Syntrophotalea carbinolica DSM 2380: one gene and its partner. The protein of the gene in region 1 interacts with the protein of each later gene in a pairwise test. Links are inferred from orthologs where the notes say so. Each region holds a gene or a part of one and is shown in the gene's direction. Other genes may lie near its edges. The genes, in order: panC and PCAR_RS08410.

The links.
Region 2: the proteins of panC (region 1) and PCAR_RS08410 interact in binary tests that used the Escherichia coli proteins (3 or more experiments, as listed by UniProt). The link is inferred for Syntrophotalea carbinolica DSM 2380 from one-to-one orthologs.

Annotation. Positions count from the first base shown.
Region 1 is NC_007498.2:2,135,730-2,147,290, reverse strand. What follows is about bases 6,498-9,404. They hold panC (pantoate--beta-alanine ligase), read left to right. Parts: upstream 6,498-7,478; coding sequence 7,479-8,330; downstream 8,331-9,404. Other genes in these bases: PCAR_RS10130 (amidohydrolase family protein), read left to right, coding at 8,744-9,404; panD (aspartate 1-decarboxylase), read left to right, coding at 8,338-8,733; panB (3-methyl-2-oxobutanoate hydroxymethyltransferase), read left to right, coding at 6,653-7,456. Also shown: PCAR_RS10160 ([Fe-Fe] hydrogenase large subunit C-terminal domain-containing protein), read right to left, coding at 1-894; PCAR_RS10155 ((2Fe-2S) ferredoxin domain-containing protein), read right to left, coding at 994-1,242; PCAR_RS17875 (NAD-glutamate dehydrogenase domain-containing protein), read left to right, coding at 1,620-6,416; more of PCAR_RS10130, read left to right, coding at 9,405-10,030; PCAR_RS10125 (DUF502 domain-containing protein), read left to right, coding at 10,144-10,842; PCAR_RS10120 (SoxR reducing system RseC family protein), read left to right, coding at 10,891-11,361; SsrA-binding protein SmpB, read left to right, coding at 11,351-11,561. UniProt on the Escherichia coli protein: Catalyzes the condensation of pantoate with beta-alanine in an ATP-dependent reaction via a pantoyl-adenylate intermediate.
Region 2 is NC_007498.2:1,744,256-1,755,841, forward strand. The notes cover bases 8,655-11,586. They hold PCAR_RS08410 (NUDIX hydrolase), read left to right. Parts: upstream 8,655-9,830; coding sequence 9,831-10,343; downstream 10,344-11,586. Other genes in these bases: PCAR_RS08400 (GTPase), read left to right, coding at 8,655-8,946; PCAR_RS08405 (ferredoxin domain-containing protein), read left to right, coding at 9,310-9,834; PCAR_RS08415 (P-II family nitrogen regulator), read left to right, coding at 10,716-11,054; glnA (type I glutamate--ammonia ligase), read left to right, coding at 11,113-11,586. In the rest of the region: PCAR_RS17805 (MraY family glycosyltransferase), read left to right, coding at 1-502; PCAR_RS08355 (tetratricopeptide repeat protein), read left to right, coding at 1,084-1,995; PCAR_RS08365 (Crp/Fnr family transcriptional regulator), read left to right, coding at 2,505-3,179; PCAR_RS08370 (acyl-CoA thioesterase), read left to right, coding at 3,265-3,669; PCAR_RS08380 (hypothetical protein), read right to left, coding at 4,025-4,246; PCAR_RS08385 (DUF2845 domain-containing protein), read left to right, coding at 4,557-4,877; lpxA (acyl-ACP--UDP-N-acetylglucosamine O-acyltransferase), read right to left, coding at 4,893-5,684; PCAR_RS08395 (aldehyde dehydrogenase family protein), read left to right, coding at 6,092-7,582; more of PCAR_RS08400, read left to right, coding at 7,603-8,654.

The DNA of each region.
Region 1 (11,561 bases):
CAGTTCCATGAACAGCGGTTGGGGCAGCGATTTGGGTTTGAACCCGGATAAGACGTGGCGGATGCCGTTGATGCCGGCCACAGTGATGCAGCGCACGTTATCGCAGCCGCCCTGCAGGCGTATGGTCTCGATCATGCCGCCTTCCACCGGATACAGGGCACCTTCCTGGGAAGTTTCCGGCACGAAGCGGTCCTCCGGGGTTGTGGGCAGAGCCCCCGGGTGGATGCGTTCATCCTCCAGCCATTGGCGCAGGTCCGCAAAGGTGATGACGGCGTCAAGCAGTTCAGGATGACGGTCGGCTTCATTCTTTTTGGCGCCGCACGGCCCGATAAAGACAATACGAATATCGTTGCCGAAATGTTCTCGCAGCTTGGTGCAATGGGACAGCAGCGGCGACAATACCGTAGTGATGGAGTCGGTCAGATCGGGCAGGTATTTCTGGATGTAGGTTACGGCGGCCGGGCAGGCCGATGACAGGTACAGGCGGTTTTCCCCTTTGGCCAGATCGGCGGCCACCAGGGCCGATACATCCTGGGCACCCAGGGCGGTTTCACTGACGCCGGCAAACCCAAGTTTGCGCAGGGCCGCAATGATCTGGGTCGAGGGGATGTCCGGGAACTCGCTGACGTAGGATGGGGCGAGAGACACATAAACTCGATCGCTGGAAAGCAACATCCGTTTGGTCGGATCGAGGTCGTCCCGAACGCGCTTGGCGTTGGCGGGACATACCCTTACGCAGGTGCCGCAGGCCACGCATTTTTCAGGCACGATGCGGGCTTGCCCGTCAGCGACCTTGATCGCCTTGACGGGACAGTAGCGCACGCATTTGGAGCAGTCCTGGCATTCAGTTTCCCGGGTATAGATGGGGGGTTGAGCAGGCTGGTGCGGATTCATGACAGATGATACCCCTTGTGTTGGTCGTGTCGATGAATAGTGAGATGAACTTTGCCGTATGAACGTTAACGGTGCATGGATGAGGATCCGGGTCTTGCATCAATCGTTTGCGAAAAGGTTCTCTTTCAGGATCTCAACAATGTCGCTCTGATTTGCATGGGAAAAAATCTTGTCATCGATCTTGAAGACCGGGCCCTGGTCGCAGCGACCCTCGCAACGACTGCCGCGCAGATCGACCTCAGCGTCCAATTGGTGACGGGCGATGAACTCCTCGATGATTTCAAGGTTGCGGTCATTGCCACGGCTGAAACAGGAACTGCCCATGCAGATGACGATTTGTTTTTTCATAAGATTAGGTCTCCTCGATCCGGTGCGGACAGTCTCCTCCAGCCCCCTTGTTCAGGCACATCGCCGTTTCCGTCCACGCATCTTCCCCAATAGATGCATGGTGGTTAAAAAAGTAACAAGTGACGGCCATGCGCGTTTAAGTCTGATCATTTCCCGGTATTATAGGCCAAAGCCGCGGTTAAGTGAAACATTTCTGCACACGATATGATATTAAATGTTGTTTACGGTAAGTTCTTGCGTAGGCCCCATCCTTTATAAGCGTCGAGCCGGTCGGCGGCTGACGTATGTTTCAAATTTTCTTGTATCCTTGTTTATATGATATAGCCTCTTGATAAGACAATGAATATTTAAAGGGTAAGCTCTTCGGGAGAGGTTTGATGACAACGACGGAATCGGCATCGCAACCTATTGAGGTTCTTCATGGCACGGCGGAGCGGGCTCTCCGGATTCTGGCTCAGCGGCATGCCGGCCGCCGGTTACAGTCCCTGACGCTGTTGGCGCAACGTTTGACGGAGCGCGCGGCGCCGGCCGCTATTGCCGAGTTGGGGGAGCAGGCGCTGGCCGGGCTTCTGGAACAGATGCTCGAGATGCTTAAAAGTTGTGTCCAAGAAGAGGCGGTTGCGCTGCATCCCCTGGCAAAACCCGGCCGTTATTGGTTGGTTGCCTGTGTTGTCGATGTGCCCTATCTCTTCGATGCGGTGGTCGGATTCATCAAGCAGAGGGTCTTGCGGTTCCGGGTGGTGTCACATCCGCTGCTCAATGTGCGCATGGCAGAGGGCAAGGTTCGGCTGGTGCGGGGGGACAGGAAGGTCTCCCGGTTGTCGTTGATGGTTTTCGAGTTGCAGAGTTTCCTGCCGGAAGAGTCTCCCGAGCTGGTGGATGATGTGCGTCGACTCGTCCAGGGCATGACGCGGTTGGCCGAGGACCAGCCGGCACTCAAGCAGCGCCTGGAGAGTTTGCAGGATTTTGCTGCCGCCGACGGTTACGGCGCTTTCTGGCGATGGTTGCAGGCGGGTAATTTCGAACCGGTAGCGTACCGTTGTCTCGATATCCGCCTGCGTGGAGACGGCGAACTGGTGCTTTACCAGCAACATGATGCAACGGTGGGGTTTATTCCCGGAGACTGGGAGGTTTTTCCGGAGACGGGGCAGTGCTTGTGCGAAATGCCGATGCCGTTTCGACAGCGCATGTTACGTCATGAGACCGTCACCGTGGTTCCCGGAGAACAGCCGAGCCCGGTAAGACCCGAGGAGCCACTGTTGTTTCTGGCCCTGCGGGAAAATGTCGATCCGGAATTGTGCCGTGAACATGTTTTTGCCGGCATGCCGACCCCTCAGGGGCGGATGCAGGGCAATATGGGCTTGCCCCCTTTGCGGCGTCGGATTCAACAGGTTTTGCAATCCCTGGGGATTCGTCCTCACTGTCACGACTGGCGCAAAACCATGGAGATTCTCGATGGTTTCCCCACCATCGAGCTTTTTTTGATCCAACGTGTCGAATTAACACGTATCGTGCGGGCCCTGACGCAGCTTTATCGTGACGGCACGGTCAAGGTAGTGGCTGTGCCGGGGCTTGCCGCCGGTTGGTTGACACTGGTCATTATGCTGCCGAGACGTTTTTATTCCGCCGATAATCTGCATCGCATGGAAATCTACATGCAGCGCTATCTGCGGACCGACCAGTTGTCCCTTCGCATGGGGCAGGGGGGTGCGGATACGGTTACCCTGCAGGTACGCTGTCCCCTGGTCACCGGGCATGAACAGTTCGACGGTAGCAGGCTTGAACGCGCTCTGACCCGCATCGGCAGATCCTGGGAGGAAAAATGCGGACTGCTGTTGGAAAAACTACATGGCCCTGTCGAGGGGGCCCGTCTGACGTCCCGCTTCGTTCCGCTTTTTTCCCGCGAATATCGCGCTCTTGTACATCCGCGGTTTGCGGTACGTGACATCAAAGCTCTGGATACGCTGCTTGCTCGAAAACGTGAGCATTTTGCCCTGTGGGGGCCCCTGCCGGGGCCTGGCGGACAGCACCTGCTGCAATACTACGGTATGCGGGCTTTACCTTTGGGCGAAATCATGCCGGTGCTGGAAGATCTCGGTCTCGAGGTGGAGACCAATGTCGATTTCCAGATCGACCGGGATCAGCAGCGTTATTTCATACACAGTATCGCCGTGCGACTGCCGCCTTGCCACGATGGTGCCGCATCCATCCACGACCTGCTGCTCGATGCCCTGCAGGCCCTGCGTGACGGTTACGCCGAAAGCGATATTCTCAACCGGTTGGTGACGATCGGCGGCATGAGCTGGCGGCAGATTCACGTACTGAGGGCTTATCGCGATTACCTGCTGCAGTTGGGACATCCTTTCAGCCGGGGAGACGTCGGTCGGGCCCTGGTGACCCATGTTGCGACAGCGCGCCTGCTGTACAGCTATTTCGAGGCCAGGTTCCGGGGTCCCGGTGAAGTGCAGGCGTTGCGGCAAAAGGAAGCAGGGCAGTTGCCGGCGTTGCGACAGTCCATGGTGTCAGCTCTGTCCGAGGTGAAAGATTTACGTCAGGATACGATTCTGCGGATGCTGTTCAACTTGATCGACGCCACGGTGCGGACCAATTTTTTCCTGTGCGAAGAACGTCCCTGCTATCCCTTATCCTTCAAGATCGCGTCCATGGGGATTATCGACTTGTCGGCGCCGCGCCCGCTTTATGAAATATTCGTCCATTCTCCCCTGATGATGGGGATCCATTTACGTGGCGGCAAGGTGGCCAGGGGCGGCATTCGCTGGTGCGATCGCCATGAAGGGATGCGCGACGAGGTGTTGGGCCTCATGAACACCCAGATGATCAAAAATGCCTTGATCGTTCCGGTGGGTTCCAAGGGCGGGTTCATTGTCAAGCACCTGTCCGAACACCGGGAAAAGGTTCAGAAACAGGTGGCGCAGGCCTATGAGGATTTTATTCGCGGCATGCTCGATGTGACGGATAACCTCAAGGGCGGCGCGGCGCGGCGCCATCCCCAGTTGGTGGCTTACGACGACCACGATTCGTATCTGGTGGTCGCCGCCGACAAGGGGACTGCGCATTTTTCCGACCGGGCCAACCACATCTCCGCCGAGTATGATTTCTGGCTCGGCGATGCTTTCGCCAGTGGCGGCTCGCATGGCTATGACCACAAAAAGCTGGGTATTACAGCCCGCGGCGCCTGGGTCAGCGTTCGCAGACATTTCAGCGAGCTGGATGCGGATAGTACCGACCGGTCCCTGACCGTCATCGGTATCGGCGATATGAGTGGCGATGTTTTCGGCAACGGTTTGCTGCAGTCCGACACCGTGCGCCTGCTGGCAGCCTTCGATCATCGGCATATTTTTCTCGATCCCGATCCCGATCCCGCCCGTGCGTTTCGGGAGAGACAGCGGCTGTTCGCCCTGCCGCGCTCCAGCTGGGCCGACTACGATCCGCAAGCCATGTCGGCCGGCGGGGGCGTCTACCCGAGGAACAGCAAGGATATTCCGCTCTCGGCGCCGGTGCGGCGTTGGCTCGGAACTCGCCAGCGATCGACGGACGGCCCCGGCCTGATACGGATGATTCTGGCTGCGCCGGCCGATCTGTTGTGGAACGGCGGCATCGGAACCTACATCAAGGCCGATGGAGAGACCCATCAGGAGGTGGGGGATCATGCCAACGACGATGTGCGGATCGACGCCCGGGACCTGCGGGTGAAAGTGGTGAGCGAGGGTGGCAACCTGGGCTTTACCCAGCGGGCCCGTGTCGCCTACGGACTGGGCGGTGGCCGCATTAATACGGATGCCGTAGACAATGCCGGTGGCGTGGCCTGTTCGGATCGCGAGGTCAACCTCAAGATTTTCATGCGCCAGCTTCTCGAAAGCGGTCAATTGGCCAGCCGGGACGAACGCGACCGGATGCTGGAAGCCGTATCCGAAGAGGTCTGTCAGGCGGTGCTGGACGATTGCGGCAGGCAAGGACTGTGCCTCAGCCTGGATCAGGCCCGATGCGGGGACCGGCTGGAATCCTTTTTCGCCCAGATGGAAACCCTGGCCAACGCGGGTATCCTCGATCCGGAAGCGCACTATCTGCCGACCCTCAAGCAAACCATGGCGCGCTCCGAACCTGTCCTTGCCCGGCCGGAACTGGCCGTTTTGATGGCCTACAGCAAGATGCAGATGTACCACGCGGTGTTGCAGGGGGATTTGCCCGAGACGGCTTTCGGGCAACGTTGCCTGCGGGAATATTTCCCCTCCCGGCTGGTGCAGAGATTCGGGGAGGCCCTGCCGGCGCATCCTTTGGCGCGGGAGATCGCCGCCACCGTTATGACCAACCGGGTCATCAACCAGGCGGGTAGCGCCATGTGCGGCCGGCTCTGTCGGCAGACCGGGGCGGAGCTTACCAGGGTGGTCGGCCTGTATCTGTTGTTCGATGAAGCCCTTGGGGGGGCGCGAATCCGGGATGCGGTGGCCGGCAAAGATAACCCGTGGCCCGCTACGCAACAGTTGCAATGGCTGCTGCGCCTTGAGAAGACCCTGGAGGAGATGTGCCGATGGGCGCTTGTGCGCAATCTGACGATCGAACTGCGGACTTCCGTGGTGGAAGCCTTCCGCAAAGATATCGCCAGTTATCTTCGGATTCTCGATGAAATTCAACCGGAGCAAAGTCTGCAATCCCGGGCCGAAGCGGAGCGCCAGCTGGTCGCAGGTGGTTGCGAAAAAAATCTGGCGGCAAAATGTGCCGCATTGCATTATCTGGAAGATTTTTTGCCGGTAGCGAATCTGGCGCTATTGACCGGTAAAGACCTTTTGACCATGGCCCGGCTGCTGGCGGATACCAAACAGCGCCTCGGCTGGTACGAAATTGTCGAGCAGCTTGGCAGGGTGCAGGCGCTGGAGCGATGGGACAGGCTGGCCTGGCAGGCGTTGCACAGCAAGTTCGGTTCTCTGGGGTTCGATGTGGCCCTTGCCGTGTGGCGGGAAACCACGGGGGACTGCCAGCGCTTTTTAGCGCGGCGGGGGTCGCGTATGCGGGTGCTGCGCGAACAACAGGACCGCTTGCGTGGCAGTTCGCCTTTGGGGTATCATCCATTTGTGGTTCTGGTGGGGACTCTGGAGTCGTTGCTCGCGAGCGGCGACAGGGAAAAATCTGGACAGCCTCCCGGGACTATGCTATAGATGGCCACCTGAAACAGGCAGGCGCAGGCCCGGAACATGAGCCGGAGCCAAAAGATCGCCGCCTCGTTCAGCCAAGACTTATACCGCCTGGATCCATCGGACCGGGACGGAAGGCAGTTGCACCAGAGGGGGAGGCATACCGCTTCTACCGTACAGGCACAGCTCTTTCGGACGGCGTCCGGGGGGCTTTTTTTTTGCCGTGTATTTTCAATCCGGGCGCGTTACGGAGAGCGCGCATGCAAAAGCGTAAAACGGTACTCGATATTCAACGCATGAAAGCCGAGGGCGAAAAAATCGCCATGCTGACGGCTTACGATTATCCCTTTGCACGGTTGATGGACCTGGAAGGCATCGATATGGTGCTGGTCGGCGATTCCGTCGGTCCGGTGGTTGCCGGTTACGACCATACCTTGCCTGTAACCATGGACGAAATGATTTATCATTGCCGCGCCGTGGCGCGGGGGCTGGGCCAGGCGTTTCTGGTGGCCGACATGCCGTTTTTGTCCTACCAGGTCGATTTGCGCGAAGCCCGTCTCAATGCCGGTCGTCTGGTCAAAGAGGGTTGCGCCCAGGCGGTCAAGCTCGAAGGCGGAGAACCTGTTGCCGAAGTCATCCGGACTCTCGTGGATATGGACATTCCGGTGGTCGGTCATATCGGTTTGACTCCCCAGTCCATCCATCGTATGGGCGGCTACAAGGTGCAGGGCAAGCATGATCAGCAGGCCCGCCAGTTGATGCGCGATGCCCGGGCGGTGCAGGAGGCCGGCGCTTTTGCCGTCGTCCTCGAAGGTATTCCGGCGGGGCTGGCCGGTCAGATTACGGAGGCCCTCGACATTCCCACCATCGGCATCGGTGCCGGCGTCGATTGTGACGGCCAGGTGCTGGTGATTCACGATATTCTCGGTCTGTGCGAAAAATATTCTCCTCGCTTCGTTAAACGATATGCCGATGTGGCGTCCATCATACGCCAGGGGGTCAAGGAATATATCGGCGACGTGAAACAAGGTGTTTTCCCCGGACCCGAGCACAGTTTTTCCTGATACGAGGTTGTTTCAAATCCATATGGACATCATCAACGATATTGCCACAGTCCAGAGCCGCTGTCTCCAGGCGCGGCAAGCCGGTCAGCGTATCGCCTTCGTTCCGACCATGGGGTATCTGCATGAGGGGCATCTGTCCCTGATGCGCGAAGGGCGCAAGCGCGGCGATCTGCTGGTCGCCTCCATTTTTGTCAATCCTACCCAGTTCGGTCCCAAGGAGGACCTTGCGTCCTACCCGAGGGATCTGGAGCGCGATGCCGAGCTGGTCCGCGAGGTCGGTGTCGATATCCTGTTCCATCCGACGCCTGCAACCATGTATCCCAACGGTTACAAGACATACGTGCATGTCGAGGGGCTGACCAAGACCCTGTGCGGCGAAAGCCGGCCCGGACATTTTCGCGGCGTGACCACGGTGGTCTGTAAGTTGTTCAATATCGTTCAGCCCGACATAGCCCTGTTCGGGAGGAAAGATTTTCAGCAATTGGCCGTCTTGCGCCGCATGGCCGCGGACCTTAACCTGCCCGTGGAAGTTGTCGGGCTGCCGACGGTACGGGAAAAGGACGGTTTGGCCATGAGTTCGCGCAACGTCTTTTTGTCTGCCGAAGAGCGCAAACAGGCGCTGGCTCTGGTCGACGCTTTGCGGCAAGCCCGGGTTGCGGCGCATCATGGTGAGCACCACGCCCGGCGTCTGGTCGGCCTGGTCCGTGAACGCATCGGCAGAGAGCCGGACGCCCAAATCGATTATATAAAGATCTGTGACGGCGACACGTTGGAAGGTGTCGACCGGATAGATGCCAATTCGGTGCTGTTGATGGCAGTGCGAATCGGCCAAACGCGATTGATCGACAATAACTATATCCTTGAGGAGGTTTGACATATCCATGAAACGGAAAATGCTCAAATCCAAGATTCACCGCGCCACTGTGACCGGCGCCGACCTGCACTACGAAGGTAGTATCACCATCGACTCCGAACTGATGAAACAGGCCGATATCCTGCCTTACGAAGCCGTCGATATCTGGAATGTCACCTATGGCACCCGTTTTCAGACCTACGCCATAGAAGGACAGCCCGGTAGCGGCGTGATCTGCATCAACGGCGCCGCGGCGCGGATGGTTTCCAAGGGCGACATGGTGATTATCGCCAGCTGGATCGATATCGATGCCGACAAGGCTGCGGCTTACGAGCCGAAGCTGGTGTTTGTCGACGATAAAAACGTTCCCACCACGCAAAAAAGCGAAAATCCCGGGCAGGGCAGCCTGCGTAACGCTATCTGAGCGGCTTGCCATGGCGAGCGCCGAAACGATGATTTTCAGGGCCCGGTATCTGCTTCCCATGAGCGGGCCGTGCGTGGAAAACGGCGCGTTGCTGGTGCGCGACGGACGCATTGTCGAGGTCGGCAACGATCGCAGCCTGAAAGCCTGGGGCGATGCAGGGGAAACCGTCGATTTCGGCGAAGCCATATTGCTGCCGCCCATGGCCAACGCTCATACTCACCTGGAACTGACCCACGTTCCCTATTGGGACGCTTTCGGTCAAGACCGGGAAATTGCCGGTTTTACCGACTGGATGCTGCGTCTTATCGGGGTGTTGCGGGGCGTTCCGCAGGAAGAGTTCGGCGTATCCCTGCGCGATGGCATCCGACGATCGATCCGCTATGGTACCGGTGCCATCGGCGATATCCTTTCCCGAATCCATGCCAGAGACGCCTATGTGAGCACGCCGCTGCGGGGGCGCCTGTTTCTGGAAGCGCTGGGGCTCGACGCCGGGCGCAACCGGCAAACCCTCGACGTTCTGAGCAACCTTCTGGATCAGCCGGCCCCCGGGAAAATGATCTACGGTCTGGCACCGCATTCCATCTATACGGTGTCCGCCGATTTTCTGCAGCAATTATTCGAGCTGGCATCGCAGCGGCACCTTATGCAGTCGATGCATGTCGCCGAATCTCCCGAAGAGGTCTCTTTGATAAGGGATGGCGACGGTCCCTTTGCCGAACGCTTATATCCCCAGGTCGGATGGGGCGACAGGATTCCCCCGGCCCGGGGCCTGACGCCGGTCCATTGGTTGGCGCAGCATCGCTTGCTGAAAGCCGGCGATCTGCTGGTGCATGGCGTGCATGTGTCCGCCGAAGAGATTGAACTCCTTGCCGATGCGGGGGTGTACGTGGTGCTTTGTCCCCGTTCCAATCATCGGCTCGGTGTCGGTAAAGCCCCGGTGGCCGCCTATCGGGCCGCAGGGGTGCCGCTGGTGCTGGGTACCGACAGTCTGGCCAGCTGCGACAGCCTTTCCGTCTGGGACGAAGTGGCTTTTGCCCGACAGTGCTTCGGCGAGGATCTCGACGCGGCCAGTTTGCTGGAAATGGCGACCTATTACGGGGCTTGCGCTTTGGGGCTGGCCGGGGAAATGGGCGCTTTGGCACCCGGTTACGGCGCACATTTCCAGGTATTGCGACCTGCGCAATTGCCGTCTCTGCCCGATCTCCCAGACTTTTTGTGCCGTCCCGGGCGTACCGATGAGGTGGACGCGCTGTTTCTCGATGGCAAACCTTGCAATCCTTCCATGGCCTCTTTATAATTCCTTTGCATCAGGCAACTTTTTCACGGGTACGCATTCGTGGCGAGACGCTGAAATTTTCGGGCGCAAGCGCCATACGGTGCTATGCGATTCGCCCATAGAAGGGTCCTTGTATGGCTCGCGTATCGGTTCTGAAACGTTTTTTACGGAAAAAACTGCGTCGCTATTTTTTCGCCGGCCTGCTGGTGCTGGTGCCGGTAGGACTGACCATCGTCGTGGTGCGATGGATTGTCAGCCTGATGGACGGCTTGCTGGTGCGCATGCTGCCGCTGCGCTGGCAACCCGAGCAGCTGTTCGGATTTGCGGTGCCCGGCCTCGGCGTGGTATTGACTTTCCTGCTGATTATTTTTACCGGCGTGCTGGCTACCAACTATTTCGGGCACAAGCTGGTGCGTGCTTCCGAAAAACTGGTCTACCGCATTCCCCTGGTCAAGGGGATCTATACCCTGTTCAAGCAGGTGGCCGACACGGTTCTCAGCAGCGATCGCCAGGGATTTCGCAAGGTTGTTCTCATCGAATACCCGCGCAAGGGCCTCTGGTCCATCGGCTTCGTTACCGGTGTCAGCGAGGGTGAGCTGCAGCGCATCACGGCGCGGCGGGTGATCAACGTTTTTATACCGACCACCCCCAATCCGACCTCGGGCTATTACATCCTGGTGCCGGAGGAAGACACCTGCGTACTCGGGATGACGGTGGAAGAAGCTTTCAAGCTGATCGTCTCCGGCGGCATGGTGTCGCCGCCCGATCGCTATAAGGGCGTTCCCGTCGCAGGCGCTGCGGCCAGCAGCTTCCCGTCAGAGGATGGTCGGTAACAAACCTTTCGTTTTCCGGCATGGGAACCAGAGCGAGGTAGTTCAGCCATGATGCAGGAAACTGGAACCGTCGTCGAACTTCGCGGATGCCATGTGGCCATGGTGCTTTGCCGCAAGAGCACCTTTTGTGCGGGCTGTGCTGCCATGGGGCTCTGTCATGTCGGCGATGACGGGCGTTCCATGCTGGTGGAGACTCATAATGTGCTCGGTGCCGTGGTCGGCGACAAGGTGCGGCTGGCCAGTCGCGCCGGGCAGTTCCTGCTGGCGTCCTTTCTGCTCTATGTGGTGCCGCTGCTGGCCCTGATCGGCGGCGCTGTGCTGGGCGAGATTATCGGCGCCTTTTATACGTTACGCATCGACCCCAATCTGCTGGCGGCGATATTCGGCCTAAGCTTTTTGGTGGGATCTTTTTTCATCATCCGCATAGGGAGCCGCGCCATTCCGCGCGGGACTTTTATGCCGGAAATCATCGAAATACTGCCCGGCGAGGAGTGCAGCGAAGAACAACATGGGTATTAAAATCATTGCAAATAACAAAAAAGCCTACCACGACTATTTCATAGACGAGGTTCTGGAAGCCGGCATGGTGCTGCTCGGTACCGAGGTTAAATCGCTGCGCCTGGGCAAGGCCAATCTTAAGGATGCCTTCTGTCGCATCATGGGCGGAGAGTTGTACGTCAACAATCTGCATATCAGCCCCTACGAATTCGGCAACCGCG
Region 2 (11,586 bases), 380 kb from region 1 along the record:
TTTCAGCCCCATCGATGTCGGTGAACAGGTTTTCCGTACATCCATTGTCTTGCTGTTGGTCAGCTCCGTATCCTTTTTTATCTCCAGGGATTTACGCAATCCGTTTCTGATGGCGCTGCTTTTCATGTCGGGTATGCTCATCGCTTTTCAGAGTGAACAACTGGGGCTTTCCGGCGACGGTTTCATGCTTTCTCAGTCGATATTCAGCAATCTGTTGTTTTTCGTGGGAGGGTTGCTGGTTGTTTATAAGGTCCTGTTTCGGAATGGTGAGCGTCTTCTGTATCAGCCGTCGATGGATTTTCTGCTGTTTGCCATGGCGCTTTCCCTGGCGATTATCTCGCCGGAGTTGAAGCTGACCTATCGATTGCATGAGGTTATCCTCAAGGGGATGGTGCTGTTCATTTCGTTTAAGATCCTGGCGGTTCATTCGCGGCTGATGCTTCGGTGGGTGTTCTGGGGTATTCACGGCCTGCTGCTTACGTTTGTGTTGCGTGGTATGTAAGGTTTATACGGTTCTTTTCAACCCCTTAATTTCACACGACAGTTGGGGAAGAAAAAAAACGCATGGCCGAAAACTTTTTTGTTGCATTGGGTTCGGCCATTTGCTATAAGTTGTCTCGCTTCAAGCCGAAGTGGTGGAATTGGTAGACACGCTAGGTTCAGGGTCTAGTGGCCGTAGGGCCGTGGGAGTTCGAGTCTCCCCTTCGGCACCATTCAAAAGAACCCCTTGTTGATCAAGGGCTTAAACCTGGATTCACTCTGTTGGTACCAAGTCTGGTACAAGCCGAGAGGAGCCAGGTTTTTTTATGCCCCATTTCCGTATTCCCTCAAGTGCGCCGCTCATTTTTACCTCCATTTCAAGGGTTGCTGCTAAGCGTCCATTCAGAACTGTGAACCTGAAGGCTGCTTGTCCATTGATGATTCTAAGTTTACCTCCTGATCCTTCTGGTCAACCGTTGCCTGAAGGACCATATGTGCGGGATTCGAAGGGTGGGAGCTTGTGCTATCTTCTTGAGCCTGCCATATGTTCATGGTACCTTTCCAATCTTTTAAGGTCGTTGCATATCATTCCAAGGAGGCTACATGCGGCTCAGGGTCCCTACGATTTGTCTTATTTTGTTGTTGGTCGTTACGTCTTTCGCCTGGGCCGGTTTCTTTGAGGAGGGGCTTCAGGCATACGATGCCGGGGATTTTGGGAAAGCGTATAGCTTGTGGCTTTCCGCAGCCAAGCAGGGAAGTGTTGTTGCTGTATACAACATCGGTACCATGTATGATAAAGGGCAAGGCGTACCGCAAAATTCCAAACGGGCAGTGAGTTTATACCAGTTAGCTGCTGAAAAGGGGTATGTCAAAGCTCAATATAACCTTGGTGTTCGCTATAAAGAAGGCCAAGGCGTACCTCAAGATTACAACGAAGCAGTGAAGTGGCTCCGTTTAGCTGCTGAACAGGGGCATGCCAGCGGGCAATATCTTCTTGGTGCTATGTGTTGCAATGGAAAGGGCGTACTCCAAGATTACAAGGAAGCTGCGAAGTGGCTCCGGTTAGCTGCTGAACAGGGTCATGCTAGCGGGCAATATCTTCTTGGTGCTATGTATTGCAATGGAAAGGGCGTACTCCAAGATTACAAGGAAGCTGCGAAGTGGCTCCGGTTAGCTGCTGAGCAGGGGCATGCTGGCGGGCAACATATTCTTGGTACTATGTATTGCAATGGAAAAGGCGTACCTCAAGATTACAAGGAGGCTGCGAAATGGTTCCGGTTAGCTGCTGAGCAGGGGGATGCCAAAGCTCAATTGAATCTAGGGTTTTTATATATCCAAGGCTTGGGTGTTACACAAAGCAATATAGATGCTTATGCGTGGTGGGTTGTGTCCGCTGCAAACAATAATCAGAAGGCTCATGAAAACATGAAGGCTGCACAAGGTCAGTTATCACCTTCCGAAATTGAAAAGGGGCAGCGACGGGCCAAGGAAATCTGGGAGAGAATCAATAAGTAGGAAAGGTTTTGTATTCACTATCCTTTTGCTTGACGATGAGTCGGGATAGTGGTACAAACACTGGCACTAAAACTGGTACGAAAAAGTCACCTGAAAGAGCAGCCATGAGCTATCCCAGTGGTTGTTGCAAGATCTTGATTCAGGGTGAATGTAGAAAGGTCAAAATCAAGTTAACTACTTGAAAATATGACCCTTCGCTTCAAGCCGAAGTGGTGGAATTGGTAGACACGCTAGGTTCAGGGTCTAGTGGCCGTAGGGCCGTGGGAGTTCGAGTCTCCCCTTCGGCACCAAAGAAATCAAAGGGTCGGCGATTGAATCGCTGGCCCTTTTTTCTTTGGCATAGTCAACGGTAGATGGGATGGTTGTCTTGTGACGATGACTTCCAGCTTTTCTCGGTGTACCTTCACGTTAAAATGATATTGCGTGAAGTACGGTTATTGATTTCGCTGCTTTTGCTTACGATCTCGGGACATGGATGCTTACATGCCGAGGTTCCAAGGGACTCCCGAATGGATGAGCGTGAAGCTATAAAGCGTTGCCCCTTGTTTGCCGGGGTCACCGATAAAGATCTGGATGACCTGACGGGCATCGCCCGGCGGCAGAAGTATGTCAAAGGGCAGATGGTTTTTTCCGAGGGGGATGACGCCACGGGGTTCTTTATTCCTATCGAGGGCAAGGTGAAGATATTCAAATTGTCTCCGGATGGTCGTGAACGCATTTTACGTATTGCCCATCCGGGCCGGACTTTTGCCGAGGCCGCCATTTTCGACGTGGGTGTTTTCCCTGCTTATGCGCAGGCGATTGAGGATTCGGTTCTGTTGTTTTTTCCCAAACAGGCGATTCTTAATCTTCTGCATTGCAATGCGCAGCTCGCCATTAACATGATCGGTGGTATTTCGCGAATCCTGCGAGAACTCATGGATCATATGGAATCCCTGACATTCAAGGATGTGCCTTCGCGGCTAGCTCGCTATCTGCTCGATTTGTCTGAGATGAAGCAGCGGGAAGTCCGATTGCCCGTTTCCAAGACGCAATTGGCGGCCAATCTGAATACGGCGGGTGAGACATTGTCCCGCTCGTTGCGTAAGATGTCCGACGAAAATCTTATTGCGGTTAGGGGGCGGAATATTGAAATCCTGAATTTTCAGGGGCTCCTGGACCTGGCAGCCAAATACAAGGAATAGCTAGCATCCGGTAGGTGGTTTAATTACGAGCGTGCAGCATATCGCCTGATCGGCGTCTCTTTTTTACTCGGTTTTTGGGAGCTACATGGTCACGACAACAACCAATTTGATTGTGCGCTATGCGGAAACCGACGCGCAAGGCGTGGTGCATCACGCCAATTATCTGGTCTGGTTTGAAGAAGCGCGATCCGATTTTCTGCGCCAGCAGGGGTTGGCCTATAGCGACATGGAGCGCGACGGATTTTACGTGGTCGTTTCGGAGGTCGCCGCCACGTATCGGGCCCCTGCATTTTATGAAGACCGGATATGCATAGAGACGACTTTGGCAAAAGCCCGCAGTCGGCTTCTGGAGTTCACCTATCGGATTCGAAACAGCGACGCTAAATTGTTGGTTGAAGGGCGTACGCGGCATATTGTAGTGGGGGCTGACAAGAGACCTGTGTCCTTGCCTAAACCGGTATTGGAAAAACTTTTGGCTGCCCGTCCGTAAAGATTCGTTTGCCGGACAAAGCAGGTCTCGGCACGGATTGGTGGCAGGTCGAAATTGGGGCAATATTTTATTGACTTGTTCCGCACCGCTTGATATAAATTCAATCACTTCGGGCGTTTAGCTCAGCGGGAGAGCACTGCCTTCACACGGCAGGGGCCACTGGTTCAATCCCAGTAACGCCCACCATAAATTCAAGGGGTTAGATCATGTAGATCTAACCCCTTTTTTAATTTGATCAGCATATGGACTCAACAGCCCGCCTGGCAACAGGGCGGGCTGTTTTATTTACCGGAGATAAGAGATCAATAATTCCACATTTCAATCGGAGCGTGCGAATCTGACGGATTCGATTAACCTAGTGCATACTGCAGACCTCCGGGCGATAGGCCAGTAAAACGACATGCAACTCTTTTTCCAGTTTTTGCACCTTTTCGAGGTCTTCCTCGCAAAGCTGTTTAACGGTGTTGTGAGGCTCCAGGGCGAGGATGCAGGCTCCCAGTTCTTTTTCCAGATGGCGAATTCGGGTTATGGACGATTCATCAAGATTGTTCGCTATTTTGTAAGATTCAGTGGCCATGATGAACTCCTTTGCTGCGGGGGGAGAAACATACTCTGCTGCCATAATTCCAAGTTAAATGCTGGCTCTATTTTTTGTCAACCATGGTTGCCGGATATCCGTCTAAAACTAAGAGGACCTTCCGGTCAAGGCATCAGATGGCTGTTGGTTGCCGGGGAACGATGCCTTTTCGGTTTCGCAACGCGCTCAATCTATGCTGACATCAGAACCTGGGCGTGTCTACCGTTTGCCGTGTTGATAGAATAGAAGTCGAAGCGTTTAGCACAGGGGGGGGGATCTCCCTGTTTAATTGAAAACGAAAGGAGGCTATATGCGATATTTCGGAGTGTTCACCGCATTTTTTACCGTGATTTTCCTGGCAGCCGGTTCGGTCACGGTATCGGCCATGCGATGTGGGAATAGGATCGTGGGAGAGGGTGACACCAAAGCCGAGGTGCTGGTCAAATGCGGCCAACCTTTATTGCGGGAATACATTGGTGAGGATGTCGAAATGGAATACGGCTACGGTACCTACAGCAAGCGTATTGTGGAAGAGTGGACGTATAATTTCGGCCCAAGCAAGTTCATGCAGATTCTGCATTTTCGAGGGAACAAGCTTATCGAAATAAGAAACGGCGACAAGGGGTTTTAGTGGCGGTTTGTGGGCTTATTCGGCAAGTTTGCCCCGACCGCTGCCGACGCCTCGTTTCGAAGCGCGAATGAAATCGATAAGCATGCGCACATCGGGTGTCACCTCTTTTTGAGATTCCAGCTCCTGGATGCTGTCTTCGAGGCGTTTCCCGGTGCGGAAAATGGCTTTGAAAGCTCGTTTAACGGCAAGAATGCGGGAGGTGTCGAAACCGTTGCGTCGCATGCCGATCAGGTTGACGGAACGGATCCAGCTCATTTCGTCGTTGATGCAAAAAGGCGGCACATCCTTGGTGGCGCCAGAGCCGCCACGCATCATGGCCAGCTCGCCGATACGCACAAATTGGTGTACCTGGCAGTTGCCCGAGATGATGGCGCGATTGCCGACTTCGACGTGGCCGGCCAGTAGGGCGCCGTTCACCAGGATGACGTGGTCGCCAATGCGACAATTGTGGGCGATATGGCTGTTGACCATAAAAAAGTTGTTGTTGCCTATGACGGTTGAGGTGTTCTCGCGGTTGCCTCGATGGACGGTGACGCCCTCGCGAAAAATATTATGGTCCCCAATAACGGTATGGGCTTCCTCCTGGTTGTAACCGATGTCCTGCGGGGCCTGCCCGATGACGGCATAGGGGAAGATCTGGTTGCCGTTGCCTATCGTTGTCCAGCGACCGATATGCGCACCATGCATGAGGCGGGTGCCGGCTCCGATGGTGACGTTGGCGTCGATGAAGACATTGGGGCCGATCTCGACATCTTCAGCCAGGTTGACGGACGAGTCGATGATTGCGGTTGGATGGATGATGGCCATAATGGCTCCTTCGACGATAAGGTGGTTAATGAAGCGCGAGGTTTTTCAGCTGGTTCGGTGCTGCCCCGATCGCCTATATACTGCCGCAAATAGGGCTGGCATACAAGGGTTTTCGATGGGGTCAGATTCCAGAAGATGGTCGGACTTCGCAAATCTTCGGACAAACATGAGGTCGGTGAATATTCTTGCGACGATTTGATCTCTGCCGCCATGGCTTTCCCGCAAAATTTTATAATCCCTTGTAATTCCCCCCCGTTAGTCATGACAAGCTTCCCGGTCAGTGAGGTTTGCGCAGTCTCTTGCAAGGTAAAGTGCATCTGATAAGCTGAAAATGATCATGTTCGCTGCTTTGTGCAGTTTACCGTGGTGTGATAGCGAAAAATCACTAAGGGCCAGGAGTTATCGTGATGACGACAATACAGAATTTCATTGGTGGTCAATGGGTGCCCCCATCGACGGGCGAATATGGACAGAGTGTGAATCCCGCCCATGATATGGAGGTGGTAGCACGGTATCCCTTAAGTGCCAAGTCCGATGTCGATCGAGCGGTTCAGGCCGCAGTCGATGCATTTCCGGGGTGGAGGGCCATGCCCGCGCCAAGGCGTGCCGAGATTCTGTTCAGGGCGGCTGAAATTCTCTGCCGTCGCAAGGATGAGCTTGGGCAGTTGGTAACGCGTGAAATGGGGAAGGTCTTGTCTGAGGGCCTCGGCGATGTGCAGGAAGCCATCGATATGGCCTATTTTATGGCCGGTGAAGGGCGTCGCCTGCAAGGCGAGACGGTGCCTTGCGAACTTCCGAATAAAGACGCCAAGTCTTTTCGGGTTCCATGGGGCGTATTCGCTCTGATAACCCCCTGGAACTTTCCCATAGCCATCCCTTCATGGAAAATCTTCGCCAGTCTCATCTGCGGCAATACGGTCGTATTTAAACCTTCCTCCGATTCGCCTTTGTGTGCGACGCGCCTGGTGGAGGTGTTGGAAGAGGCCGGCATGCCCCCGGGGGTTGTAAATATGATCACCGGTGCCGGGGAAACAGTAGGCGAGACACTCGCCATGCATCCTGATGTTCAGGGCGTATCTTTTACCGGTTCCTGTTCCGTCGGCGAAGCGCTGGCTTGTTCCGTGGCCCAATTGCATCGGCCCATTGCCATGGAAATGGGCGGAAAAAATGCCATCCTGATTATGGACGATGCCGACCTGGATCTGGCCCTTGAAGGTGTGTTGTGGGGCGCGTTCGGAACGACAGGGCAACGATGCACCGCCGCCAGTCGCATTATCGTGCATGAAAAAGTGTACGATGAGTTCCTCGATCGTCTGGTGCGGGCCGCCAATGCCATGCGCCTGGGTGACGGACTCGAAAAAGATACCGACGTCGGCCCCTTGATCAACCGGCGGGCATTAAACAAAGTACTCAACTATATACGCATCGGTAAAGATGAGGGGGCGCGGTTGTGTTGCGGCGGCAACCAGGCCAAGCACAATGGGCTTACCGAAGGCTACTTTGTCGAACCGACGGTTTTTTCCAACGTGACGCCAAGTATGCGCATTGCTCAGGAAGAGATCTTCGGACCGGTGGTGTGCCTGATAAAATGTGACTCCTACGAACAGGGCATTGCCATCGTCAATCAAAGCCGCTTCGGTCTGTCCACGGCGATTTATACGCGCGATGTAAACATTTCCGCACGGGCAGAAGGGGACTTGGACTCCGGGTTGGTGTATATCAACGCCAGCACCATCGGCGCTGAAATTCAATTGCCTTTCGGTGGGTTTAAGCATTCGGGGTCAGGTCATCCGGAGGCTGGTGGACGTATGGGGGCACTTGATTTCTTTTCCCGCATCAAGGTGGTGTATCGCGATTTCAGCGGTAAATTGCAGAAGGCCCAGATCGACATAACCTGAAAATCCAACTATGAGCCGATATGAAGCCTATGCGCATTCTTATTTTGGGGGCGGGCGGCCGCGATTTCCATAATTTCAACCTGTTGTATCGCCACCGCAGGGATGTGGAGGTCGTGGCTTTTACCGCATCACAGATTCCGTTTCAGGTGGGACGCCTGTATCCTCCGGAGTTGGCCGGCCCTCTTTATCCCGACGGCATACCGATTCTTGCCGACGACGGCCTGGAGGCGCTGGTCGGTCGACTCAAAATCGATGCGGCGGTGTTTTCTTACAGTGACATATCCCATGTTCGGGTCATGGAAATCGCATCGCGTCTTTTGGCGGCCGGTTGCGATTTTTATTTTATCGGTGCCGACCGTACCATGCTCCAGTCCGGTTTGCCTGTTATTTCGGTGTGTGCTGTGCGCACGGGGTGCGGCAAAAGTCCTGTTACCCGATTTTTGTGTCGGGCATTGCGCCAGCAGGGTCGCAACCCGGTCGTGGTGCGCCATCCCATGGCTTACGGTCGTCTCGAACGTCGAGCGGTACAGTCGTTTCGTTCTTCGGAAGATCTCGATGCCCAAGGTTGCACCCTTGAAGAGCGCGAAGAGTATGAGCCTTTGCTGCAACTGGGAGTGCCGCTTTTTGCCGGTATCGATTACGAGGCTATCCTTAAGGTCGCAGAAAAAGCCGGGGATGTATTGATTTGGGATGGCGGTAATAACGATACGCCATTTTACCGTCCGGATCTGGAGATCGTTCTTGTCGATCCTTTACGGGCAGGAGATGAGCTGTCTTATTATCCAGGCTATATCAACGTCTTGCGCGCTCATCTTGTCATCGTCGGCAAGTTCGACGGCGTTCCTCCGGAAAAACTCGGCCTTGTTCTCCAAAATTTGCAACGGACCGTACCTGAAACTAGGGTGATACAGGGCGATCTGTCCGTATCCGCGGAGGATCCGGGGGCGGTGGCCGGCAGGCGGGTCCTGGTTATCGAGGATGGCCCTACGGTGTCTCATGGCGGGATGGCTTTCGGTGCCGGGGTGGTCGCTGCCAGGCGTTTTGGGGCTGCGGAGATTGTCGACCCCCGTCCCTTTGCAACAGGCAGCTTGAAACAGGTGTTTATGGATTATCCGAAACTGGCCTCGATCATCCCTGCCATGGGGTACAGCAAGGCCCAGCTGAACGATTTGAAAGACACTATCGATGCCGTTCCCTGCGATCTTGTTTTATCGGCGACCCCGGTTGATCTCGGCCGACTCATACCTATAGCCAAACCTCTTATTCGGGTGGGGTACGAATTCAAGGAGTTGGTTCCCGGCGCTTTGATGACCGAAGTTCTCCGAATGTTGGCCAAATTCGATAAGGCGAGGGGGGTATCATAGGGGCGCCTCACCCTTCAGCGCAAGTACGCCATAACCTGTCCTTGTTTCCCTTGTCTCGCGTTGATCTCCGTATCTTCGTTGTCGGTCCTTTTCTTTATCCGTTTTTATTGGCGCGAACTGGTTTGAGCCCATAAAGAAAATCTTGACAGATACGCGCGGCAGTGTAGGATATTTGCGGCTTGAAGATATCGTATACGGAAGGCGAAATCGCCGAGTGCCGGAAATGCTGATAAATTATCTAGATCTATCGGCTATTCATTATTTTTTCCGACTGGGATGCAATACGTTAGGGAGTATTTTTTTCTTCTTTCCTTAATTTCCAGCGGGGTGTATTTTGTTCATTCATGATGACTAGGAGGTAAAGTGCTGCTCTTTGATGACGAAAAAAACGGGATGCTCGAGATGGCCAGGATGATTTGCGCGGCAGCGCGGACGGCACCCAAGGGGCGCAGCATGGATCTTTTGACCACCGCCATCGTTGATGGGGAAGAAAAAGATCGATTGGCTGAGCGTATGCGGCATATCGGCAAAAGGGATGGGCTGGCTTTTTTTGAACGCGATGCCGGCAATGTCAGTCAGGCTCAACTTATCATTTTATTTGGCAACAAAAATCAGCCTCTGGGGTTGCCCAAGTGCGGATATTGCGGTTTCGACAGTTGTCAGGAGCTCAAGCGGGCCGGCGGCGTCTGTGCTTTTAACAGCGGCGATCTCGGTATCGCCATCGGTTCAGCCGTCAGTAGGGCCGCCGATCTGCGTATTGACAACCGCATTCTCTACACGGCGGGCAAGGCGGCTCTCGAACTCGGGTTACTGGGAGAAGACATCGCTCTGGCTTACGGTCTTCCTCTCTCGATAACCGGTAAAAATCCGTTTTTTGATAGAAAATGATTGAAGGGATGGCTGGCGAGGAGTGGTTTGATATCGTCGATGACGACGATCGGATTGTCGGTCGGGCAACCCGAGCCGACTGTCACGGCAATCCCGGCCTGATACATCGCGTTGCGCATGTTTTGGTTTTGAACCGCAAAGAGCAGATTCTTCTGCAAAAACGGTCCATGTCGAAAGATGTGCAACCGGGGCGCTGGGATACCAGTGTCGGAGGGCATCTTGATCCGGGCGAGTCTTATCTCGACGCCGCCTTGAGGGAGATGCGGGAAGAGCTGGGGATTGTCGACGTGCCTCTTCAGTTTCTCTATCATTCGCGTATCCGGAACCATTTTGAATCAGAGAATGTCGCCACATATTTGACGCGTTACAATGGTGAAATTCGTTTCGATCCTAGCGAAATTGATGCGGTTCGTTTTTTCTCCGCTGAGGACATTGTCAGCAGGCTCGGCACGGGATATTTTACGCCTAATTTCGAAGAAGAGTGGCAAATGTATAGCAAATGGTGTTAGTGTCCCTCCGTTGGCATTAAGAGCCAGGTGTCGTTGACTTTATCCTGTGGCATTTCGGTCAGGTTGTGTTTAAATAATAGTCAGCGTTTATGCCATTTTGTCTAAATATTGGGCACTGACAACGGGGTGTGGACGGTACGGGTTCCGTAAGGTTTTCATGGAACGCACGAAACTCCTTGAAAATCATATAGATAGTCTTTTTATGTTTGAAGGTAACGGTTTTGGCAGTTAATTTGCTTGTTCTTGCGAACAAGTTCGTAGAAAGACCGCTGCCAAGGATCTATGAGGAGACCGGCGCTGCTCCAGTAGCCGGCTACGGTGATAACGGGCGGCGAGGGCTGTCGAGGAACATCGTCTGCAGGAGGCCGATTGATGAGGAAAATTGAGGCAATTATCAAACCTTTTAAACTCGATGAAGTTAAAGAGGCGCTGAATGAGGTTGGTATCCAGGGTCTTACTGTCACCGAAGCCAAGGGATTCGGCAGACAGAAAGGGCATACCGAACTGTATCGCGGTGCTGAGTATGTGGTCGACTTCATCCCTAAAATTAAAATCGAAATCATCATCAACGACGATATGGTTGCCAAAGTGATCGAAACAATCAGTGATGCGGCTCGTACCGGTCGCATCGGTGACGGTAAGATCTTTGTGAGCCCTGTTGATGAAGTTGTTCGCATCCGCACGGGTGAATCAGGTGAGGACGCGCTGTAGGCCGGCCTAGTTTCCGGATCTTACGGTTATCTTTATTTCAGTCAAAGGAGTAATCGCAATGACGCCTAAAGAGGTAATGGAGTTCGTCAAGGAAAACAACATCCAGATGGTGGATTATAAATTCCTCGACTTTGTCGGTATTTGGCAGCATGTTTCGGTACCCATTTGTGAATTCAGCGAAGAGACTTTCGAAGAAGGTCTCGGTTTCGATGGCTCGTCCATTCGTGGCTGGCAGCCTATCCATAACAGCGATATGGCTATTATCCCCGATCCCAAAACTGCCAAGCTGGATCCTTTCATCAAGGTTCCGACCTTGAGCCTGATTTGCAACATTATCGATCCTATTACCAGAGAAGGTTACTCTCGCGACCCTCGCTTCATTGCCCAGAAAGCTGAAGCGTACCTCAAGTCGACTGGTATCGGCGATACTGCTTTCTTCGGTCCCGAGCCCGAATTCTTCATCTTTGACGATGTTCGTTATGCCTCCAGCTGCAACGAGTCTTTCTACAGCGTCGACTCTACTGAAGGTATC